Regions from separate parts of the Cobetia sp. 10Alg 146 genome, predicted to be linked through region 2. Evidence: predicted binding sites of a transcription regulator. Region 2 holds the regulator's gene; the other holds the start of a gene.
What was found. Region 2 encodes PhoB, which activates phosphate uptake and scavenging genes when phosphate is short. Its sites were predicted from a motif close to TGTCATANNNNTGTCANA; they were not measured.
Positions count from the first base shown of each region.

Region 1: QD172_RS03075 (glycosyltransferase family 1 protein) is a predicted target of PhoB. The motif match lies at 1,613-1,630, and genes of this name have one in related genera.

Region 1 is NZ_JARWKT010000002.1:20,060-23,244, reverse strand. It holds gene QD172_RS03080 (phosphatase PAP2 family protein) at 1-420, opposite strand, end outside; gene QD172_RS03075 (glycosyltransferase family 1 protein) at 392-1,549, opposite strand; gene QD172_RS03070 (LysM peptidoglycan-binding domain-containing protein) at 1,895-2,845, opposite strand; gene QD172_RS03065 (acyltransferase) at 2,832-3,185, opposite strand, start outside.
Region 2 is NZ_JARWKT010000005.1:82,153-85,337, reverse strand. It holds gene cysZ (sulfate transporter CysZ) at 1-28, shown strand, start outside; gene phoR (phosphate regulon sensor histidine kinase PhoR) at 134-1,429, opposite strand; gene phoB (phosphate regulon transcriptional regulator PhoB) at 1,437-2,126, opposite strand; gene ubiA (4-hydroxybenzoate octaprenyltransferase) at 2,354-3,185, opposite strand, start outside.

The DNA of each region.
Region 1 (3,185 bases), on a different contig from region 2:
AAGCGGCGTGACGAGAATGGCCAGTTCCGGCAGCTGCTGAGCCGTCAGGCTGGCAAACAGCACCGCATGCAGTGTATGGCCACTTGGAAAGCTGTAGCGATCCAGCGGTGGCATGGTGCATTGGATGGTCGTGAAGGTGATGAAGGGGCGTTCCCGGCACAGCCGGGTCTTGAGGGCGCGATACAAAAGGGCGCCGGCCCCCGCCGCCAGTCCGAATTCCAGCATCAACCAGCCACCTTGCACGTGATGGAAGGGCAGGCTGAGTGTCAGCAGCAACCAGACGGGCCAGTCACCGAGGCGCGAGACCACGCGAAAGAGGGTCAGGATCGGCCGATACAGCGCCAGACGTGCCACCTGGCGACACAGCCGCCACTCCAGCAGGTCGAGTCGCTCAAAGACGGGAAGGCTGCGATCGTGCATCGGGCTTCTCCTCGGCGAGGCGTAGACAGGCAAGAAAATGCTCGGCGACCTGGCTCCAGGCCATGGGCTCGACGCGTACACGGGCCGCTCTTCCGAGACGTGCGATACGCGCTGGTCGCTGGCAGACTTCCACTGCCTGTTCGATGAATCTGTCCGGCTGGGTGCAGGGGGCCAGCAACCCCTGGTGGTCATCGCGGATCACTTCCGCAGCGGCCGCGTAGTCGAAGGCCACCACGGCCAATCCACTGGCCATGGCTTCCAGCACCACGTTGCCGAAGGTCTCCGACAGCGAGGGGAACAGGAACAGGTCGGCACTGGCGTAATGGGCAGCCAGCGCCTCGCCGGTCTGGAAGCCGGCGAAGATCGCCTCCGGCAGGCGTTGCTTAAGGCGTTCGCGCAGCGGGCCATCGCCCACCAGTACCAGCGCGATATCCGGCTGCACGGCCTGCATGGCCTCGTAGCTGCGAATCAACAGCTCGATGTTCTTTTCCGCCGCCAGGCGGCCGACATGCAGCGCGACGGGCTGCTGAGGGCCGACGCCCCACTGGCGACGCAGCGCTTCACTGCGATGAACGGGCGAGAAGCGCTGACAATCCAGCCCGCGTCCCACGACCCGGACATGCTTGAAACCCTGTTGCGCGAGAGTGGCGGCCTGGATGCGTGTCGGGACCAGTGTCAGGTTGGCGGCATTGTGGAAGTGCTTCAGCCCCTGACGTACCAGGGGGCGTAATGCCCTGAGATGATAGTGGGTGCTGTACTGGTCGAAATTGGTATGAAAGCCTGCCACCACGGGCACGCCGAGGCGACGCGCGACCATCAGGGCACTGACCCCCAGCGGTCCTTCGGTGGCGATGTAGATGACGGAGGGCGGATGCTGGCGCCACAGCGCCGTCAGCCGTCTCAGGGCAGGGGCGCCGATCTGGACGGTGTCATAGCCCGGAAGACGGAAGCCGCGTACCTGAAGCTCCTGCGCGACTCGTGGTTCATGGCTGCCGTCGCGGGGTGCGGGCCGCACGAGCTGCAGCTCGCAGCCCCGCGTGATGAGTTGATCGCACAGATGGCTCAGCGTGTGAGCCACGCCATTGATTTCCGGGTGCCAGGTTTCACTGACAAAGGCGATACGCTCCATGACGGCTCCTGATGACCTTTGAACGAAGTATTGGCCATGGGAGTGACGCCTGCATAACAGCGAGGTGACGAAGTGATGACACCCCACGCAGGTGTCGTTGCAGCCGCGGTCACTCCAGCGGGCAACCTCCCGCGGGCAATCTCCAGCAGGCAATGCTGCCAGGAGGCAGCGGATTCAAGGCGCTCACAGGTCACAGTTCACAGCTCAAAGATCAATCACGCTGGCCGAAACTGACGCGGGGGCGACAGGCGCGGCATGAAGGACGCCGTGGGCGAGGCATGCCCGACGCTCGTTTGGCAAGGCGAGCCCCTGAAGGGCTCGCCAGTGAGGCCGGCAGCCCCAGTTTCAGCGTTTCTCGAGCAGCTCGCGTGGATTGATCGGCTTGCCGCCATGGCGCACGTCGAAGAGCAGTTCAGGCTGACCGTCATTGCGACGTGCCACGCGACACAGCGGGGTGCCCGGCGTGACCTGCTGACCGACCTTGACCAGTATCTCTCCACACTGCGCCAATACGCTCTGCAGATTGCCTGAATGGTGGAGGATGACCACATTGCCCAATTGCCGCATGTTGTCGGCAAAGCGGACTTCACCGCTGGCCGGCGCGCTGGCGACCCCATTGCTGGCCGTGCGAATCCGCATCGGGGCCAGTTGGCCATTGCGGTTGGTGCCGAATTCGCTGATGACTTCGCCGGCGGCAGGCCAGCGCCACGATTGACGCGGTTTCTTCAGCGGACCCGGATCCGGGCGTGCCACGAGACTGCCGCCGCTGGCACGCGCATTGGAAGCGCTTCGGCTGGGGCCACCATTGAGGGGAACCGAGATCAGGGTGCCGACTTTCAGGTCATTGGGGGGAAGCCCCGGGTTGGCGGTCTGGATGCGCTGAGGATTGGCTCCGAAGTAACGGCCTATCTTCGAGTAGGTGTCCCCGGGGCGCAGCTGATAGCGATAGGGGCCACCGGAGGGGGCACGCTCACGCGCGGTGGGCACCAGGATGCGCTGCCCGACCTTGAGGTCACGGATCTTGACGCCGGGGTTGAAGCGGGTGAGGCGCAACAGGGGAATGTCAGCGTCGCGTGCGATCTGCCCCAGGGTGTCGCCTTTCTGGATCGTGATCCATTGGCCTGCCGGTGAGCCGGAGTAGCTGCCGGTGGCGCAGCCTGTCAGCCACAATGCCAGGCTCAGCCACGCCAGTCGCCGCAGCGGCGCGCGAGATGTCCTGTGGAGAAATGTCGAGATGGCGCCCACGGTCAGGCGCACAGCGCCCAGCGGCTCGTGGGGCATGTCAGAGTTGTTCAATGTCGTGTCCTGCACGTGACAGTCGGGCATCCTTGTCCTTCCAGACCTGATTGAGCCATTGCTGAAACCGTTCGCGGTAGGCAGCGTCCGCGTGATAATCCCCGTTCAGCATCCAGGGTTCCACCGGGCGTTGCACGATATCCAGATGGATATCTCCCCCCTTGCCACACAGAAACTCCCAGAAGCTCGCGCTGGCGTGACGATAGTCCAGCGTGGCGTCGAGTATGCCTGACAGGCGGTCGCCGAGAATGCTGATCACCTGAGCGCTGCCGCCGGCGCGCGGCCTGAGCAGATGAGTGTACGGGCTTTGCTGTTGATCATGCTTGCCTGACGTGAAGCG
Region 2 (3,185 bases):
CCGACAGCTGCCTGCCCCGCGCCGCTGAGCCAGGCTTTATCGCGAGCGTTGACGAACGCAGATACCACGACGCCCCGCCGTGACCTCATGCAGAGGGCGCGGCGGGGCGTTCGTGTCAGTGGGGCTGCAACCGTCAGGCAGTCGTCGCGCAGCGGCGTTCCACCGGGAAATGACAACGGAAGCGTGCGCCCTCGCCGGGCAGGCTGTCGATCTCCAGGCGGCCCTGATGGCGGATCAGCACATGCTTGACGATGGCCAGCCCCAGCCCGGTGCCACCAGTGGCGGTGCTGCGTCCCTTGTCGATGCGATAGAAGCGCTCCGTCAGGCGCGGTAGATGCACGGGATCAATGCCGTCACCGTCATCCTCCACCTCGACCATCACGCCCTCGCTGGTGCTCTGGCAGCGCAGCGTGATGTGGCAGTCTTCCGGCGTGTAACGCACCGCATTGAAAACCAGATTCGAGATCGCGCTTCTCAGCTCCTGCTCCTCACCCATCAGGGCCAGTCCGGGCTCGACCTCCACCGTGATGACATGCCGCTCCTTCGAGAGGCCTTCGGCATCTTCCCGGATACGCGTCAGCAGCTGCGCCATGTCGATGCGACGTCCTTCGCCCGACAGCTCGTCGGTCTCCAGGCGCGACAGGGTCAGCAGATCCTCGACGAGGTGCTGCATGCGGTCGGTCTGACTCTGCATCTGTCCCAGGCCACGCTGCCAGCGCGGGGGCAGGTCATCGGCATAGTCGGAATAGGTCTCGAGGTAGCCGGCCAGTACCGTCAGCGGCGTGCGCAGCTCATGGGAGACATTGGCCACGAAATCGCGGCGCATTTCCTCGAGACGGTAGAGACGGGTGACATCGCGCACCATCACCAGGCGCTCGTTGTCACCGAACAGGGTGATGGAGATCTGCAGGGTCAGGTTGTCGGAGAGCGGCGATTGCAGGGTCAGCGGCTCACGATAGGCCAGACGATTGAAGTAATCGATGAACACGGGGTCACGCAGATAGTTGGTGACGTGCTGGCCGCGGTCGTGACTGGCCTTGAGGCCGATCAACTGCTCGGCAGCGCTGTTCCACCACTCCATGTCGCCGTGGTTGTCGAGCATCACCAGGCCATCGCGCATCGCTTCCGAGGATTCCTGGATGCGATTGAGGATGCTGCGCAGTCGCTCCTGTGCCTGACGCTGACCCTTCTGGTAGCGATACAGACGATCGAGCAGATCCCCCCAGACGCCATCGCCGGGCGGCGGCTCTTCATGGGGGTTGGTGATCAGCCAGGTGTAGAGGCTCTTGAGATGCTTGAGATGGACGAACAGGTACAGCGCCAGCCCCAGCGCCAGGCCCCAGCCCAGCAGGCCGAGCAGTCCGCCGACCAGCCCGAAGCCGCCCGCCAGATAGCCCAGCCGCCATAGCTCGTTCGTCCAGTAGCGCATCCGCGTCTCAGGCCTGGGCGCTGAAGCGATAACCGGTACCGCGGACGGTCTGGATCAAGTGCTGATGCCCCTCGCCCAGCGCCTTGCGCAGACGACGAATGTGCACGTCCACGGTGCGCTCCTCGACATAGACATTGCCGCCCCAGACCTGATCCAGCAGCTGGCTGCGGGTGTAGGCGCGCTCCTGATGGGTCATGAAGAACTGCAGCAGGCGGTATTCGGTGGGGCCGACCTCCAGGGAGTTGCCGTGTGCGGTCACGCGGTGGCTGGCGGGGTCGAGCATCAGACCCTCGACTTCCACCGACTCCTCGACGCCCTTGGGCGTGGTGCGGCGCAGCACGGCCTTGAGGCGTGCCACCAGCTCGCGTGGCGAGAAGGGCTTGGTGATGTAATCGTCCGCCCCGGCCTCGAGCCCCTGGATCTTGTTGTCTTCCTCGCCCTTGGCGGTGAGCAGGATGATCGGCAGCTCCGCGGTGGTCTCGTCACGCTTGAGGCGGCGCGCCAGTTCCAGCCCGCTGGTGCCGGGCATCATCCAGTCCAGCAACAGCAGATCGGGCTTTTCATCGACGACGATGGCGTGGGCGTCCTGGGCATTGTCGGCCTCCAGCACGCGGTAATCCGCCATTTCCAGGGCGACGGCGATCATCTCGCGTATCGAGGATTCGTCGTCGACAATCAGTACGGTCTTGGAGCTCATCGCTAGATCCCATGCAGCAGTCGGCGCACGCGCCAGAATGACAAGTCGATGACGATTACAACCTGCTTATATGACAGTGAGATGACAATCGCCAGCTTGGCAGCTTGCCGCCCGGCTTGCCAGCGAGTCCCTCAACTCTCTCAAGGCGTGAATGTCACGCCTCGCCGCACGAGGAAGGTCGCTGGCAGACCGGATGAGGACTCGGGCCCGTTGGCCGGAAAGAGGGGTCAGGCAGCTGGCCAGGTCGCCAGCGCGATGCCCGCGAAGATCAGCAGGCCGGACCAGTGGTTGTTGAGAAATGCCTGGAAGCAGGGGCCACGCTCCCGCTCGCGAATCAGGCGCTGCTGCCAGACGAAGGTCACGGCCGCCGCGGCCAGCCCCAGCCAGTAGAAGATGCCCAGCGCCAGGTGCAGGCCGATGCCGATCAACACCGCCAGCATGCCCAGCTGCAGCAGACCGATCATCAGCTTGTCGGCGCGGCCGAACAGGACGGCGGTGGACTTGATGCCGACCTTGAGATCGTCATTGCGATCGACCATCGCATAGGCGGTGTCGTAGGCCACCGTCCACATCAGGTTGGCCGCGAACAGCCACCAGCCATAGGTCGGCACCTCCTCAAGCGTCGCCGCGAAGGCCATCGGAATCGCCCAGCCGAAGGCGGCACCCAGCACCACCTGCGGCAGATGATGGAAGCGCTTCATGAACGGATAGCTGGCCGCCAGCAGCACGGCGACGATCGACAGCAGCACCGTGGTCAGGTTGGTGAAGCACACCAGCACGAAGGCGGCCGCGACCAGCACACCGAACAGGGTCAGCGCCTCGCGCTCCGTGATGCGTCCTGAGGTCAGCGGGCGATCCCGGGTGCGTTCGACATGCTTGTCCCAGTGGCGATCCGCGTAGTCGTTGATCACGCAGCCGGCGGCACGCATCAGATAGACGCCAGCCACGAAGATCAGCAGCGTATCGCGGTCCGGTAGCCCATCGGCCGCCAGCCACAGGGCCCAGAGGGTCGGCCACATCAGCAGCCAGGTGCCGATGGGGCGGTCCAGACGAGTCAGG